Regions from separate parts of the Hylemonella sp. GW821-FHT10B10 genome, predicted to be linked through region 1. Evidence: predicted binding sites of a transcription regulator. Region 1 holds the regulator's gene; each other region holds the start of a gene.
What was found. The regulator sigma-54, encoded in region 1, starts transcription at its own class of promoters, with help from an activator protein. The targets are predictions, from matches to a motif close to TGGCANGNAANCTGCTTT.
Positions count from the first base shown of each region.

Region 2: the regulator sigma-54 is predicted to act here: its motif matches at 2,782-2,799, upstream of glnA (type I glutamate--ammonia ligase).
Region 3: the regulator sigma-54 is predicted to act here: its motif matches at 2,549-2,566, upstream of nirB (nitrite reductase large subunit NirB).
Region 4: the regulator sigma-54 is predicted to act here: its motif matches at 2,653-2,670, upstream of AC07NT_RS13020 (urease subunit gamma).

Region 1 is NZ_JBWKNN010000003.1:443,438-447,646, reverse strand. Features, by position in the region: gene AC07NT_RS15660 (THUMP domain-containing class I SAM-dependent RNA methyltransferase) at 1-771, opposite strand, end outside; gene rpoN (RNA polymerase factor sigma-54) at 783-2,357, opposite strand; gene lptB (LPS export ABC transporter ATP-binding protein) at 2,389-3,201, opposite strand; gene lptA (lipopolysaccharide transport periplasmic protein LptA) at 3,216-3,818, opposite strand; gene gshB (glutathione synthase) at 3,990-4,209, shown strand, end outside.
Region 2 is NZ_JBWKNN010000001.1:2,090,651-2,094,859, forward strand. Features, by position in the region: gene glnL (nitrogen regulation protein NR(II)) at 1-643, opposite strand, end outside; gene AC07NT_RS10060 (hypothetical protein) at 649-1,161, opposite strand; gene glnA (type I glutamate--ammonia ligase) at 1,319-2,734, opposite strand; gene AC07NT_RS10070 (competence/damage-inducible protein A) at 2,942-3,775, opposite strand; gene AC07NT_RS10075 (EI24 domain-containing protein) at 3,768-4,209, opposite strand, start outside.
Region 3 is NZ_JBWKNN010000001.1:689,517-693,725, reverse strand. Features, by position in the region: gene yidD (membrane protein insertion efficiency factor YidD) at 110-532, opposite strand; gene AC07NT_RS03380 (bifunctional protein-serine/threonine kinase/phosphatase) at 701-2,455, opposite strand; gene nirB (nitrite reductase large subunit NirB) at 2,733-4,209, shown strand, end outside.
Region 4 is NZ_JBWKNN010000002.1:598,216-602,424, forward strand. Features, by position in the region: gene AC07NT_RS13005 (aliphatic amidase) at 1-105, shown strand, start outside; gene AC07NT_RS13010 (CbbQ/NirQ/NorQ/GpvN family protein) at 133-957, shown strand; gene AC07NT_RS13015 (nitric oxide reductase activation protein NorD) at 941-2,545, shown strand; gene AC07NT_RS13020 (urease subunit gamma) at 2,699-3,001, shown strand; gene AC07NT_RS13025 (hypothetical protein) at 3,015-3,173, shown strand; gene AC07NT_RS13030 (HupE/UreJ family protein) at 3,217-3,816, shown strand; gene AC07NT_RS13035 (urease subunit beta) at 3,834-4,145, shown strand; gene ureC (urease subunit alpha) at 4,145-4,209, shown strand, end outside.

The DNA.
Region 1 (4,209 bases):
GACCACGGCCTGCGCGGCCTCGGCCTTCATGGCGGCCCACTCCTGGGCGCGGAAAGGCCGGTATTTCTCGAAAGCGAAACGCCGCAGCGAACCGGCCGCGATGTTGCAGGCGATCTGCGCCGCCTCGATCACCACCGTGCCGCTGCCGCAGCAGGGGTCGTACAGCGGCAGCAGGTCACCGTCGCCATCGGCCCAGCCACTGGCAGCGATCATGGCCGCGGCCAGAGTCTCCTTCAGGGGCGCATCACCCTTGTCCTCGCGCCAGCCGCGCTTGAACAACGGCTCACCCGAGGTATCGATATAGAGCGAGCAGCTGTCGGTGGTCAGGTGGGCGTAGATCCGCACGTCGGGCCACTGGGTGTCCACATCGGGGCGCACGCCGCCCGAGGTTTCGCGAAAACGGTCACAAACCGCGTCCTTCACCTTCAGCGCTGCAAAGTTCAGCGAGGTCAGCGGGCTGTGTTGCGCCGTGACCTCGACCTTGATGCTTTCCTTAGGTGTGAACCACTGCTCCCAGGGCACCGCCATGGCGGCGCGGTACAGATCCTGTTCGCTGCGGTATTCGGTGTACGAGAGCAACACCAGCACACGCTGCGCCAGGCGGCTGTAGAGGTTGAGCAGCATGGCCTGCGCAAACGAGGTGCGCACCGCCACCCCGCCGCGCTGTTTGGTGACACACCCCGGCGGCAGACCCGTGATCTGCAGGATCTCGGGCGCCAGATAGTCCTCCACGCCGGCGGCGCAAGGCAGAAACAATTGCAGCTGGTTCACAGTGCGTCCATTCAGAGCGCTTTGCGCAGGTTGGCGGGAGCTATTTTCAAGGCCTCGCGGTATTTGGCCACGGTGCGGCGCGCGCATTCGATGCCCTGCTCCTTGAGCATCTCGGAGAGCTGGCTGTCGGACAGGGGTTTCTTGGCGTTCTCGGCACTGACAAACTGCTTGATCAGCGCGCGCACCGCCGTACTCGAAGCGTTGCCGCCGGATTCGGTGCCCAGGCCCGAGCCGAAGAAGTACTTGAGTTCGTAGGTGCCAAAGGGCGTGGACATGTATTTGGCCGTGGTCACGCGGCTGATGGTGGACTCGTGCAGACCCAGCTCGTCGGCGATCTCGCGCAACACCAGCGGGCGCATGGCCAGTTCGCCGTGCATGAAGAAGTTCTTCTGCCGCTCGACAATGGCGCTGCTCACGCGCAGGATGGTGTCGAAACGCTGCTGGATGTTCTTGATGAACCAGCGCGCCTCCTGCAGGCGCTGCTGCAGCGCGGCGTAGTTGTCGCCTTCGCGGCCGCCGGCCTTGTGGCCCTTGAGCGCGTTGGCATAGATGTCGTGCACGCGCAGGCGCGGCATGATGTCCGGGTTGAGCTGCACGCGAAAACGGGTCTGCGCGCCATTGCCGCTGCGCAGCACCAGCACGTCGGGCACGATGACGTTGCGCTCGACGTTGACGAAGCGCCGGCCGGGCTTGGGCTCCAGCCGCGCCACCAGACCCAGGGCCTCGCGCGTCAGGGCTTCACTGCCGCCGCAGAGCTGTGCCAGCTTCTTGAGGTCACGCCGCGCCAGCAGTTCGGGCGGCTGCTCGATCATGCGCAGGGCCTGCGCCACCACCGCGGGCTCCGGCAAGGCCGCCGCACCCCTCATCGCATCGGCCTGCAAGGCGTGCAGCTGCAGGCGCAGGCATTCGGCCATGTTGCGCGCGCCCACACCCGTGGGCTCCAGACTTTGCAGCAGGCGCAGCGCGAGCTCGAAATGCTCGCGCACGGACTCCACCTGCTCCAGATCGTCGCCAGCCAGGCCCTGCGCCAGGGACTCCAGCGTGTCTTCCAGATAACCGTCGTCGTTGAGCGACTCGATCAGGAACAGCAGGGCCGCGCGGTCGACGGCATTCAGGCGCAGGGACAGGGCCTGGCGCTTGAGGAAGTCCGGCAGCGATTCCTGACTGCGCGCCAGTTCGGTGGCGTCGGCTTCGTCGTCCTCGCGCGCGCCGTTGCGCGCCGGCGCGTCGCCGCCCCATTCGCTGTCGTCGGGCGACATGTCCACGCTGCCGTCGCCCTCCCAGTTGCCCTCGATCTCCAGGCTGGTGGTGGCACTGTCGTCCGGTCCATCGCTGGACGACGCACTACTGCTGCTGTAGTCGTATTCCGCCTCGTCCTGTGCCACCGGCGTATCGGCACGCTCCAGGCCATGGGCCTCGCGCTCGACGCTGTCGTCGGCGCGTTCAAGGAAGGGATTTTCGTCGAGCAGTTGCTCGACCTCCTGGTTCAGCTCCAGCGTAGAGAGCTGCAGCAGACGGATGGACTGCTGCAACTGGGGCGTGAGCGCCAGGTGCTGGGAGACCCGTAGCGACAGTCCCTGTTTCATGATGCCAAGCCGATGTGCAGGGGGGACCCCCTCACATCTTGAAGTGCTCGCCGAGGTAGACCCGGCGCACATCGGCGTTGTTGACGATCTCGGCTGGCGTGCCCTGGGCCAGCACCCGGCCCTCGCTGATGATGTAGGCGTGGTCGCAGATGCCCAGCGTCTCGCGCACATTGTGGTCGGTGATCAGCACGCCGATGCCGCGCGCCTTGAGGAAACTGATGATGCGCTGGATCTCGATCACCGCGATCGGGTCGATACCGGCAAAAGGCTCGTCCAGCAGGATGAAACGCGGCTGGGTGGCCAGGGCGCGGGCGATCTCCACGCGGCGGCGCTCGCCACCCGACAGCGCGAGCGCGGGCGACAAGCGCAGCGTCTCCACGCGCAGGTCCTGCAACAGGGCGGTAAGACGGTTCTCGATCTCGCCCTTGCTCAGCGGTTTGCCGGCCTCGTCACGCTGCAGCTCCAGCACGGCGCGCACGTTGTCCTCGACGTTGAGCTTGCGGAAGATGGACGCCTCCTGCGGCAGGTAGCTCAGGCCCATGCGCGCGCGCTGGTGGATGGGCATGTGCTCCACGCGCTCGTCGTCGATCAGGATCTCGCCGGCACTGGCACGCACCAGGCCCACGATCATGTAGAAGGAGGTGGTCTTGCCCGCCCCGTTGGGGCCCAGCAGTCCCACCACCTCGCCCTTGCGCACGGTCAGGGCCACGTCCTTGACGACCTCGCGGCTGCCGTAGAACTTCTTGAGGTGGCGCGCCTCCAGGCGGCTGGTGTCGGCGCCGGGCTGCGTGTCCTGGGCGATCGCCGAGTCGGGCTGGGAGTCGGGCACAGCCCCGCTTACCATCTGCTGGCTGTCGCTCACTTGCGTCCTCCGCCCAAGGTGTCGTCATTGCGCAGGGGCAGGCCGGGGCGTGGTGCCACCGGGGCCGCTGTCGTCTCGTTGCGCGGTGTCAGCGTGGCGCGCACGCGCTCGCCACCCTTTTGCGGGCCGCCGTCCACCGTGAACACGTCCGTCAGGCTGCTGTACTGGATGATGTTGCCCGTCACCACATCGGCCACCTGGGTGCCGCGCAGGCGGCGCAGGCGGGCGTCCTTGATCAGCTTGAACACGTCGGCGCGGCCGTCGTATTCGATGGTTTCGCTCTCTCCCTCGATGTATTCGTCCTCGCCGTCGCGTTTCTGGCGGAAGTAGGCGCGCTGGCCGGCTTCGGCCGTCACCACGCCGAACTGGTAACCCTGGGGGTCCTGGCGCACTTCGATGCGTGTGCCCTTGATGATGATGGAACCCCGGGTCAGCACCACATTGCCGCTGAAGACGCTGGTCTGCTTGAGATCGTCATAGCGCAGGGCATCGGCCTCGATGTTCATCGGTTTCTTGGCATCGGCCTTCTCGGCACTGGCCACGCCCGCGTTCAGTGCACAGGCTGCGCACAGAAGGAAGCGGAGGATGGTGAATTTCATAAAGGCACGAATCTTGCTCTTTGGGGTCCTGGGCATTGTAATCGGGCCGGGCGGCTGGTCCAGTCCTTGCTTTTGCCCCTGGGCGGTACGCGTGCTTGCAGGACCCCTGCCGTATGTCTTCCGAGGATTCGTGAGAGACTTCCGGCCACCGCTAGCCCTGTTGCGCCATCCATGAACCTGCTCTTTGTCGCCGACCCGCTGGAATCCTTCAAGACCTACAAGGACAGCACCTTCGCCATGATGCGCGAGGCCCAGCGCCGCAACCACACGGTGGCCGCCTGCGAGCCCCAGCACCTGAGCTGGACGGCCAGCACCGGCGTGCAGGCGCCGGTGCGCCGCATCCGCCTGACCGGCCACGAGGAGCACTGGTTCCACGAATCACCGCTGGCAC
Region 2 (4,209 bases), on a different contig from region 1:
GGATCAGCGAGCGCACACGCTCGCAGACCTCGTGCATATTGACGTCGCCCACCACGTGGGGCCGGCGGTGCGGCGCCAGCAGGCGGTCCACCAGGGTCTGCAGGCGATCGGCCTCATGGATGATGACACGCGTGTACTCGGTCAGCTGGCTGTCGATCTCCATCTCCAGCAGTTGGGCCGCACCGCGGATCCCGCCCAGGGGGTTCTTGATCTCGTGCGCCAGGTTGCGGATCAGCTCCTTGTTGGCCTGGGCCTGGTCCAGCAGGCGCTCCTCGCGCTCCTGACGGGCCTGCTGTTCCAGCGGCAGCATCTCGATCAGGATGTCGCCCGGTCTGTCGGTCTGCGTGAGGATCACGTGGACGGGCAAAAGATCACGCCCAGGACGCTTGACCCAGGCGTCATACCGCAGGGCTGCAAATTCGTTGTCGCGCAGCCCCCCGAGGGCAGAGGCCAGAACCTGGGGTTCGGTGTAGTAATCGGCCAGGGCGGAGCCTTCGATGCTGCGCCGGGACATGCCCAGCGCGTCCTCGAGGGCGGCATTGGCATAGACCACCGCGCCGTCGCCATGCACGACGGCAACAAGCGTGGCGAGCAGGTCGAAAGGCTGGAAGCGGCTGACGGAGGAAATGGCGGTCGGTTTCAAGCCGCCTATTTTGACTCAGATGAAGCAGCGGACTCAGGCAGACGATCGAGCTCGCGGCGCAGGCCGGCCAGATCGCTTTCGTTGCGCTCGATGTTGGCCTTCATCTCGGCCACCCGGTCCAGGTATTTCTGGTGGTTGCGGAACTCAGGGCCCGATTTTTCAGGCTCACCGTTGTTGTACTCCTGAATCAGCTCGTTCTTGCGGGCTTCGGCCCTGCGCAGCTCAGCCTCCAGGATCTGACGGGCATCTGCATCCCGTTGACGCTGCTGGTCCACATCCACTCGCGTACCGACCTGGTTGGCCGAAGCCATGCGAACCGTATCGGGCGCACGCGGACGCTGGACCACGGTCACATTGCCGCCTTCCAGCAGCTTGCAGCCCTTCTGACCGGGTTGCACCGTGTTGGTGTACTCATTGCCGCAGCGATAGATGCGGCCCTGGGCCTGGGCCAGATCAACGGCAGCCAGGCCTGCTACGAAAAGCGTAGCTGTCAATGACATCAGTAAAGGCTTCTTCATGGGGTTCTCCGCGCATCGGAAATGCAGGGGCGGTCTGAGAGTATCGGCTATTCCCGCTGAAAATCAAACCCCCGAAGTTCACGGAAAACAAAAAGGACGGCCGAAGCCGTCCTTTTTTTGCGACAGGCTGTAACGAATCACAGCCTGGGGTCGCCCTTTACAGGGAGTAGTACATGTCGTACTCGACCGGGTGCGGTGCCATGCGGAAGCGCGTCACTTCGGCCATCTTGAGTTCGATATAGGCATCCAGCATGGAGTCGGTGAACACGCCACCCTTGGTCAGGAAGCCGCGGTCCTTGTCCAGATAGTCCAGGGCCTGGTCCAGGCTATGGCAGACGGTCGGCACCAGCTTGTCCTCTTCCGGGGGCAGATGGTACAGATCCTTGGTGGCGGCTTCGCCCGGATGGATCTTGTTTTCCACGCCGTCAAGACCGGCCATCATCAGGGCCGAGAAGCACAGGTAGGGGTTGGCAGACGGATCGGGGAAACGCGCCTCGATACGGCGACCCTTGGGGTTGGCCACGAAAGGAATGCGGATCGAAGCGGAACGGTTGCGCGAGCTGTAGGCCAGTTTCACCGGAGCCTCGAAGCCGGGCACCAGGCGCTTGTAGCTGTTGGTACCGGGGTTGGTGATGGCGTTCAGGGCACGGGCGTGCTTGATGATGCCGCCGATGTAATACAGGGCGAAATCGCTCAGGCCGGCGTAGCCGTCACCGGCAAACAGGTTCTTGCCGTCTTTCCAGATGGACTGGTGCACGTGCATGCCAGAACCGTTGTCGCCGGCGTAGGGCTTGGGCATGAAGGTGGCGGTCTTGCCGTAGGCATTGGCCACGTTCCAGACCACGTACTTCAGGTTCTGCGTCCAGTCGGCGCGCTCGACCAGGGTCGAGAACTTAGTGCCGATTTCGTTCTGGCCAGCGCCCGCCACTTCGTGGTGGAACACTTCGACCGGGATGCCCAGGGATTCGAGGATCAGGGACATCTCGGCGCGCATGTCTTGCGTGCTGTCGACCGGGGGCACCGGGAAGTAACCGCCCTTGGTGGTGGGACGGTGGCCACGGTTGCCGCCTTCAAGCTGCTTGCCGGAGTTCCAGGGAGCTTCGTACTCGTCGATGGCGAACATCACGTTGCCGGGTTCGTTGGCCCAACGCACGCCGTCGAAGATGAAGAATTCGGGTTCCGGACCGAAATAGGCGGTGTCACCGATGCCGGAAGCCTTCAGATAGGCTTCAGCGCGCTTGGCGATCGAACGCGGATCGCGGTCATAGGCCTTGCCGTCGCTGGGTTCGACCACGTCGCACTGCAGGAACAGGGTGGTCTCTTCGAAGAAGGGGTCGATGTTGGCGGTGTTCGGGTCGGGCATGAGCTGCATGTCCGAAGCCTCGATACCCTTCCAGCCAGCGATGGACGAACCGTCGAAAGCGTGGCCGGAAGTGAACTTGTCTTCGCCAAAAGCGGAGATCGGCACGGTCACGTGCTGTTCTTTGCCACGGGTGTCGGTGAAGCGGAAGTCAACGAACTTGACTTCGTTTTCCTTCACCATCTTCATCACGTCTGCGACGGTCTTAGCCATCTGGTACTCCTGCTAGGAAGGTTGATTAAAAGTTACGCAGGCACATGAATGCAGTTTCTGTGCCAATCCTGCTTGCGCCGGCCTGCGTGGAATTCGGTATTTTGCCCTGACTTTCCCGGCCTTCGAGGGGCCATGAACGCACCGGAGCAGAAACTTTCACCCACACAACACCATATTGGTGCATTAAATTTGCACCAAAATAGTAACCTACTGATTGCGCACCAATTCGGGGCCAAGCTTGACGCCCTGTTCGCGCAGGCCCGCCAACAGCTCGGCGTAGGCCGCGGGGGTCACGTCGGGCTTGCCCTTGACCCCGAGTTCGATGTGCCGGCCGTGCTGGGGGTGGTCCACACTGGGCAGGCTGAAGACCTTGACACCGACATGCCGAGCTTCAATAGCCTCCATCAGCGGCGTCAAGGTCGCTTCCATGGCGCCATAGACGATGACCGATTGCTCCTGCCAGGCATTGCGGCTGAAAAGCGGGGCATACAGTGTGTCCAGCGTCCACTCGATCATGGGCCAGGCCATCACCGGAAAACCCGGCACGAAATGGACCGCGCCACGGCCTGAGGGCGAGGCACAGCTGAAACCGGGAATCTTGTTGTAAGGGTTGGGAATGATGTCTGCCCCCACAGGAAACACACCCATGTTCAGTCGGTGCACATTGTCAGCACGGTCCGGCACATAGGGCACCCCCTGTTCGCGCGCTACATCCTGCATGCGCTCGCGGATCAGGCGCTCGGCCTGCGGATGCAGGACCAGGCCCACCCCCAGGGCGCGCGCCGCGCACTGGCGCGTGTGGTCGTCTGGCGTGGCACCGATGCCACCGCAGGAGAACACCACGGAGCCCGATTCGAAAGCGCGCGCGAGCGTGGCCGTGATGCGCGCGGGGTCGTCCCCGACATAGTCGGCGTAGGCGAGCTGCAGGCCGCGCGCCTGCAGCAGTTCGATCGCCTTGGGCAGATGCTTGTCGGCACGCTTGCCGGAGAGGATTTCATCGCCAATGATGACGATGCCGAAAGAAACCGTGGTGTCAGACATGGGTGTCGGTCGAGGGTATGGCCTGCAGCACAGTCGACGCCGGGGCGGCGGCCGACAAAGGTTCGGCGCGCAGGGCGGCGAGCGCCGCCAGGCCGTAATGGGTGAACCAGAGTGCAGCGAAGATGAAAACGAAGGTGTAGATCCAGATGGCCAGCGGCACCAGCAGCGGCGCGAGCACCACGGCCATGGCCCCGACCGCCCAGATCAGCCCGGGCGCCGCCCCCATGTAGCCGCTGACCACGCCGATGCCCAGCAGCCAGTATCGATGCCGGCGCATCAGCTCTTCCCGCTCCTCCGCGGTGGCATGTTGGGCCAGCGCGTCGTAGACCATGACACGCGAGGTCAGCCAGCCCCAGATCAGGGGCGGCAGCACGATCACCAGTGGCGGGATCAGCCACAGCGGCAGGGTCAGGATCAGGGCCAGCAAGGCCAGC
Region 3 (4,209 bases), on a different contig from region 1:
TGACTCTCAACCCCTGTGGTCTTGAAAGCGGCTCACCTCTTACGACGAACGACCCTCTGGTGTATCGACAAAAGGCCCGGCATTCCGACACCGTTTTTTACCCAATACGTCAAAGAGTGACTTTGGGCGGAATATAGATACCTTTCTCTTTGTCTTTCCTGTGTCGGCTAGGCCAATCGCAGCTGCACCCATCGGCACAACTGAACGCATCGGACGCATCACACGACTTCCACTCCGGCATGTCACAGCCACCATCCACCGGTAGATCACAGCCCAGATCGCAATCACCCCGCTGACTGCGATGCGGTCTGGCGCGCAACACCCCATAGCGACGGTGCGCCACTCCACACAGGAACAACCGCTTGCGCAAGACCTTCAAGCCATGGATCACCCCAAAGCGTCGGACAACCCGAAACCCCAGGGTCGAACAACTCCCATGCCCGGTGTGCAGGCCATAGGCGCAACGAAACCCCTTGTGAGGCGAAATATGGCGCTGATACAGCCGGATGGCGCCGAGAACAAGAATACGCATCTGAATACACTGAATACTCAAACAACCGAGCCTCTGGACATCAGCCCATCGGGGGATCGCTGAATTCTAGTGAGCGTACCTGCTTGAGCTCATCCCCCAAATGGGGGATCGAGCAACACTTGCTGTCTGCATTACCGTGAGCCAGAAGCTGCTACCAGCAAACTCCTCCTACTTCGGCAGAAACAGCAACCAGTAGACCAACAGCAGGTTGAACAACCCGCTCACCACGAACAGCAGTTTCCAGACGAAGGTCGGGTCGCGCTGCAGCAGGGGCGAGGCGGGCGGCGCCGTCAGCGGGCGGCTGGCGCCGCGCTCCAGGGCCAGCAGGAACTCCTCGGCCGTTTCGAAACGCTGGCGCTTGTCGCGCGCCACGGCCTTGAGCACCACGTGGTCCATCCAGATCGGTACCTCGGGGTTGTAGCGGCTGGGTGGTTGGGGGTCCCGGTAGTAGCGGCCACTCTGGTAGGGCAGCACCGCGCCGTAAGGCAGCTTGCCGTCGGCCAGCAGTTGATAAAACGTCACCCCCAGGGCGAAGAGATCGCTCATGGCGTCGGGGTCTTCGGGCGGCACATTGGTGTCGATGCCACCGGCGCGCATGGTGAACCCCCACTGCTCGGGGTTGATATAGCTGGGTGTGCCGGCGTGCAGCCGGCGCATGGCTTCGGGCTCGCGCCCGCTCAGGGCCACGCCCAGGTCCAGCAGGCGCAGCACCCCGTCTTCACCCTGGTGCAGGTTGGCCGGCTTGATGTCGCGGTGGACCACGCTCTGGCGGTGCAGGCGGCCCAGGGCCTTGAGCACCTGGGTGGCCAGCGCCACGGCCTGGGCCGGGGCGAAGCGGTGCTTGCGCTCCATCATCTGCTGCAGGGTTTCGCCGGCGTGCCAGTCATAGAGCAGGTAAAAAGCGGTCTGTCCCTTGCCACCGGGCGGCCCATCGTGCAGGCGCACCAGGTGGTCGGCGGCGCGCGAGGTCTGCATGGCGTGCGCCAGCCAGGCCTCGTGGGCCAGCATGGCGCACTCCTCGGGGTCATGCGCGCGCGCCGGATGCAGGGTCTTGAGCGCGTAGTCGGTCTGGCTGTGCGGGTCTCGCACACGGTAGATCAGGTTGATGCCGGTATCGGCGGCAACACCCATCACGCGCAGGCCATCGATCAGGTCGCCCTCCTTCAGACGCACCGGTACCGGCAGATCCTGGGCCGTGCGGCTCACGTCCTGCAGCGTGGCGTCCAGCAGGCCCAGCACACGCACCACCAGGGCCGTGGCGTTGTCGTTGCTGCCGGCCTTGATGGCCGCCTGCACCAGGCTTTCGCTGATGAGCTGGGCATTGGACAGCTCGGCCATTTCCGCCAGCATGCGCAGGCGCAGGGAACCGTGCACCCCGTCGCTGAGCAGGATGAAGACATCACCCACCTGCAGGTCACCCTGGATGTAGTCCACCACGAGGCGATCCTCGGCACCCACGACCCGCATGAGCTGGTGGCGGAAATCGGGGTGCGGCATGACGTGGTCCACCGTGAGCTGCGTGACCTGTCCTTCGCGCAACAGATAGGCCCGCGTGTCGCCCACATGGGCCAGGGTGTAGGAATGCCCACGCAGCACCAAAGCGGTGAGCGTGGTCATGCCGACATGGGGCTCACGCCTGCGATTGGTGGCTGCCAGCCAGGCGTTTTGCGCGGCGATGATACGGTCCAGCGCCACCGTGGTGTCCCAGGTTTGGGGCGTGCCGTAGTAATCACGCACCAATGTGGCCACCGTGGTCTGGGCCGCCTCCTGCCCATTGCCGCCGGCGCTGACACCGTCGGCGATGGCGGCAATCACCCCCATGTCCTCGCGCCCTTCCTCGGGCAGCATGGCGCCGGCGAAGTCCTCGTTGACGGCCTTGGCACCCGCAAGCGAGGTGTAGCCGATGTCCATTTCAAAACTCATATGGATGGGTGTTCCGCAAGATTGATGCCTGTATTGGTGCATTTTGCGGGCTGGCCAGCCCTCCTCGCCCATCTTTGCTGCTTCGCACAAATCTGGCACGACACTTGCATGAGTTCTCGCGTAAGCGGCCGAAGCTGGCCCCTATTCACTCATCCGGTGCAACGGCGCAGCGGATGAAACCCGGACGAAGGCGTCCCCACATGCATATCCCCGACCGGGAGCATCGTGAGGACGCCTTTTTTGTTGGCTCGCTTGATTTGGATGGATGGAGTTTGTCATGAAGAAACTCAAACTGGTGATGATCGGCAACGGCATGGCCGGCGTGCGCTCGCTCGAAGAGCTGCTGAAGATTGCGCCCGATCTCTATGAGATCACGGTCTTTGGCGCCGAACCCCACCCCAACTACAACCGCATCCTGCTCTCGCCGGTACTGGCCGGCGAACAACAGCTGGAAGACATCGTCCTCAACGACTGGGCCTGGTACAAGGACAACGGCATCACCCTGCATGCAGGCTGGAACGTGACCGATGTGGACCGCGTCAAGCGCACCGTGCACGCCAGCAACGCCCAGGGCGAAACGATCAGCGCCGACTACGACCGCCTGATCCTGGCCACGGGCTCCAACCCTTTCATCCTGCCCGTGCCGGGCAAGGACCTCAAAGGCGTGCTGGCCTACCGCGACATCGCCGACACCGAGGCCATGATCGAAGCCGCCGCCAAATACAAGCATGCTGTGGTCATCGGCGGCGGCCTGCTGGGCCTGGAAGCGGCCAACGGACTGATGAAACGCGGCATGATGGTCAGCGTGGTGCACGTGATGCCCTGGCTGATGGAACGCCAGCTCGACGACGTGGCCGGCAAGATGCTGCAAAAGTCGCTGGAAGACCGCGGCATGCAGTTCCTGATCGGCGCGCAGACGCAGGAGCTCGTCGGCGGGGCCGACGGCCGCGTCAAGAGCGTGAAGTTCAAGGACGGCAGCGAAGTGCCGGCCGACCTGGTCGTGATGGCCGTGGGCATCCGTCCCAACACGGCGCTGGCCGAGAAGATGAAACTGCACGTGAACCGCGGCATCGTGGTCAGCGACACCATGCAGACCACCACCGACGCGCGTATCTACTCGGTGGGCGAGTGCGCCGCGCACCGCGGCATCGCCTACGGCCTGGTGGCCCCCCTGTTCGAGCAGGGCAAGGTGCTGGCCAACCACCTGGCGCAGTTTGGTATCGGTCGTTACACCGGTTCGCTGACCTCGACCAAACTCAAGGTCACAGGCATCGACCTGTTCTCCGCCGGCGACTTCATGGGCGGCGAGGGTACCGAAGAGATCGTGATGAGCGACCCCTCCGGCGGCGTCTACAAGAAGCTGGTGCTCAAGGACGACAAGCTGGTGGGCGCCTGCCTCTACGGCGACACGGTCGACGGTTCCTGGTACTTCAAGCTGCTGCGCGACGGCCGCAGCGTGGGCGACATCCGCGACAAGCTGATGTTCGGCGAATCCAATATCGGCGACGCCGGCCACGAAGGCCACAGCAAGGCTGCCGCCATGGCTGACACCGACGAGGTCTGCGGTTGCAACGGTGTGAACAAGGGCACCATCTGCAAGGCCATCAAGGAAAAAGGCCTGTTCACCCTGGAAGAAGTGCGCAAGCACACCAAGGCCAGCGCGAGCTGCGGTTCCTGCACCGGTCTGGTGGAACAGATTCTCATGTTCACGGCCGGTGGTGACTACTCGGCCACGCCCAAGACCAAGGCCATGT
Region 4 (4,209 bases), on a different contig from region 1:
CCCGAGGGCACGCGCAAGAAGGTGGAGTCCTTCACGCGCTCCACCGTGGGCACACCGGAATGCCCGATCGAGGGCATCCCCAACACACCCGCCACGCATCGCTAAGGAGGTGCCCTGCCTGGAGGGCGCACCGTGGACCTGTCCGAGCACCCGAGCGACCCGCTGGCTGCCTATCGCCTGCGCGCGCAGCCGTACTACCGGCCGGCGGCGCGCGAGGTGGCGCTGTACGAGCACGCCTATGCCCACCGCCTGCCTCTGATGCTCAAGGGCCCGACCGGTTGCGGCAAGACGCGTTTTGTCGAGTACATGGCCTGGAAGCTGGGGCGACCGCTGGTCACTCTGGCCTGCAACGAAGACATGAGCGCCTCCGATCTGGTGGGGCGCTACCTGCTCGACGCCCAGGGCACGGCCTGGCACGACGGGCCGCTGACGCTGGCTGTGCGCCACGGCGGCATCTGCTACCTGGACGAGGTGGTGGAGGCGCGCCAGGACACCACGGTGGTGATCCACCCGCTGACCGACGCGCGGCGCATATTGCCACTGGACCGCAAGGGCGAGATCGTGCGCGCCCACCCGGACTTCCAGCTCGTGGTCTCCTACAACCCCGGTTACCAGAGCCGTGCCAAGGACATGAAACCCTCCACGCGCCAGCGCTTCGCTGCACTGGAGTTCGACTACCCGCCCGAAGACGCCGAGACCGAGATCGTCGCGCACGAGGCCGGCATCGCCACCGAGCTGGCCGCGCGCCTGGTGGGCATCGCCCGGCGCTCGCGTGCCCTGCGTGAACGGGGCCTGGACGAGGGTGTGTCCACGCGCATGCTGGTCTACGCCGGTACCCTGATCCGCGACGGCGTGGACCCGCGCGACAGCTGCGACATGACCATGACACGCGCGCTCACCGACGACCCCGACATGAGCGCCGCCCTGCGCGCCCTGGTCGATGCCAGTTTTCCCTGAAGCGCCACCGCCGGCGCTCGCTTACCTGCTGCAGGCCTTCAGCGGCCGCCAGCTGCAGCTGCAGACCCTGCCCGCCAGCCCTCCCGACGCGCCGCCGGCACGCCCCGTCCTCACGCCCACGCATCTTTTGCTGCCGGCAGGGGACGGTGCGCAGCAGCGCGCCGCCGTGGCCCATGCCGCAGCCCATCTGCTGTACTCGCCCCTGGCCCAGCCCTCGGCCACGCTCAAGCCGCTCGCACAGGCCGTGGTAGCGGCCGTGGAAGACGCGCGCGTTGAAGATCTGATGTCGGAGCAGCTGCCGGGCCTGCGCACCTGGTTCCTGGCCGGCCTGCGCGCGAGCCTGCAGGCGCAGGGCCTGAGCTTCACAGCCCTGATCTCGCGCCTGAGCCTGGCCCTGCTCGACGAGCACTACCCCGACGGCAACGCCTGGGTGGACAAGGCGCGTACGCTCTACGCAGCCGCCCGTGCACAGCAGGGCTTGCAGGACTACACCGCCTTTCGCCGCCTGGCCGCCCTGCTGGCCAACGACCTGGGGCAGATGCGCGTGCGCTTCGACCCGCAGCAATATGCCGTGCCCGCCGCCTACCGCGACGACAACAGCTGCCTCTGGGACCACGGCGTGGCCCGCGATGAAGCGGCCCAGGCCTTGCAGGCCCCGCTGCAGGAGCAGCCGCAAGCAAGCGGCGCAGCGGCACAGGCCATCGAATCCGTGCTCTCCGTCCACCACTACCCCGAGTGGGACGCGCGCAGCGCCGTGCTGCGTCCCAACTGGTGCACCCTGTACGAACTGCAGCCTCTGCTCAAGGCACAAGCAAGTGCCTCTTCCGCGCGCAGACCGCTGCCGCCCTTGCAACGGCAACGTACCCAGCCCGGCCGCCGCCTGCGCCGCCAGTGGGAGGGCGAGACCCTGGACCTGGACGCCGCCATCGAGGCCGCCGTCGAACGCCGCCTGCAAGGCGCCCCATCGGGCCGCATCTTCCAGCGCCCGGGCCCGCAGACCGAGGCCTTGAGCCTGCTGGTGCTTCTGGATCTTTCCCAGTCCACCGGCGCACGCGCCAGCCCAGAGGCCCCCAGCCTGCTCGAAGTGGAGCGGCAGGCCGCCCTGCTGCTGGCACGGACCGCGCAGGCCGCCGGCGAGCGCATCGCCCTGCACGGTTTTTGTTCCGATACCCGGGCCCACGTGCGTTACCACCGCCTGCTGGATTTCGGCCAGCCGCTGGACGACCGGGCCGAGGCCCGGCTGCGCGCCGTGCAACCTGCCTGGTCCACCCGCCTGGGCGCGGCCCTGCGCCACGCCACTGCCCTGCTGGCGGCCGAGCCGGCCGCGCGGCGCGCACTGCTGGTACTCACCGACGGCGAACCCTCCGACGTGGATGTGTACGACAGGCGCTACCTGATCGCCGATGCCCGGGCCGCCGTATTGGCTGCAACGCGACAGGGCCTGCCGGTCTGCGGCCTGGCCGTGGACGCCGGCGCGGCCGCTTACGCGCGCCAGATTTTCGGGGCACAGAACCACCGCATCGCAGCAAAGCCGGAGCAGCTGCCACGCCAGCTGGCCGCCTTGCATGCACGGTTTTCAGGCGTTTGAGCGGCGAATGTGCCGCATTCGGGTGCACAAAAGGATGACGGCGCACCTGAAACAGGCGAAACTCCGGGCCCGGGCACAAATCTGGACAAGCGGCCGCGCAGGTACTACGGCACGGCTATTGCATAAGCAGGACACAACACACCACGCACGACCATGGAACTCACGCCGCGCGAGAAAGACAAGCTGCTCATCTTCACCGCCGCCCTCTTGGCCGAACGGCGTATGGCGCGTGGGCTCAAGCTCAATTACCCTGAGGCCATGGCCTACATCAGTGCCGCCGTGATGGAGGGCGCGCGCGACGGCAAGAGCGTGGCCCAGCTCATGAGCGAGGGCCGCACCCTGCTCAAGCGCGGCGACGTGATGGAAGGCGTACCCGAAATGATTCCCGACATCCAGGTCGAAGCCACCTTCCCCGACGGCACCAAACTCGTCACCGTGCACCAACCCATTGTTTGAAAACGGCCCTGCCATGCGCAAGTTCATCCTCTGCCTGTCTGCCCTGCTCATGACCAGCGCCACACTGGCCGGCGAAGGCCTCGCACTGCCGGCACTGCATCTGCGCGACATCTTCGGCCTGCTCGCCTTCGGTGTGCTGGCCGGTATGGTGATCTGGCACCTGCGCCGCTGAGACGCTCATGGCACAACAACAACACATCAAGGAGAGACACCCCATGACCCCCTTCCTGCTCCGTCTGGCCACTTGCGCCACCTTGCTCCTGCCCGGCCTGGCCCTGGCCCACACCGGTGCCGGCGACGCCCATGCCCACAGCGCGCTGGCCAGCGGCCTGCTGCACCCCTTCACAGGGCTCGACCACCTGGCCGCCATGCTGGCGCTGGGCGTGTGGAGTGCCCTGGCCGTGCGTCCGCTGTGGCTGGCGCCCGCTGTTTTCGTGCTGATGCTGGCCGTGGGTGCGGGGGCCGGTTTTGCTGGCCTGGCCGTGCCTGCGGTGGAACCGATGATTGCCAGCTCCCTGCTGGTGCTGGGCCTGCTGGTGGCCACGCACCGCGGTCTGCCGGTGGCGCTGGCCGCAGCTCTGGCCGGCCTGTTCGCTTTCTTCCACGGCGCTGCGCACGGCAGCGAACTCGCCATCGACTTCGCTGGCGCAGGCCAGTGGCTGGCGTTGACCGGCATGGTGATGGCCACGGCCGCGCTGCATGGCCTGGGCATCGGGCTGGGTAACACGTTCTTCTCACGCCTGCGCTGGCTCGGCGCGGCGGCTGGTGGTGGTGTGGCCCTGCTGGGCTCGGCCCTGCTGCTGCGCCTGGCCTGAGCCGAGAGGACCGCATCATGTCCCTCATCCCTGGCGAACTGCTGATCGACGACGGCGCGCACACCCTCAACCCGGACCGGCGTACGCTGACCCTGGTGGTGAAGAACACCGCCGAGCGGCCCATCCAGGTCGGCTCGCATTACCACTTTGCCGAGACCAATGGCGCGCTGGATTTCGACCGCACGGCCGCGCGCGGCATGCGCCTGAACATCGCCAGCGGCACCGCAGTGCGCTTCGAGCCCGGCCAGCAGCGCACGGTGGAGCTGGTGGACTTTGCAGGCGAACGCAAGGTCTACGGCTTCCGCGCCCTCGTGCAAGGAAAACTGTAATGAACATGATCCCCAAACGCGCCTACGCCGAAATGTTCGGCCCCACCGCGGGCGACCGCGTGCG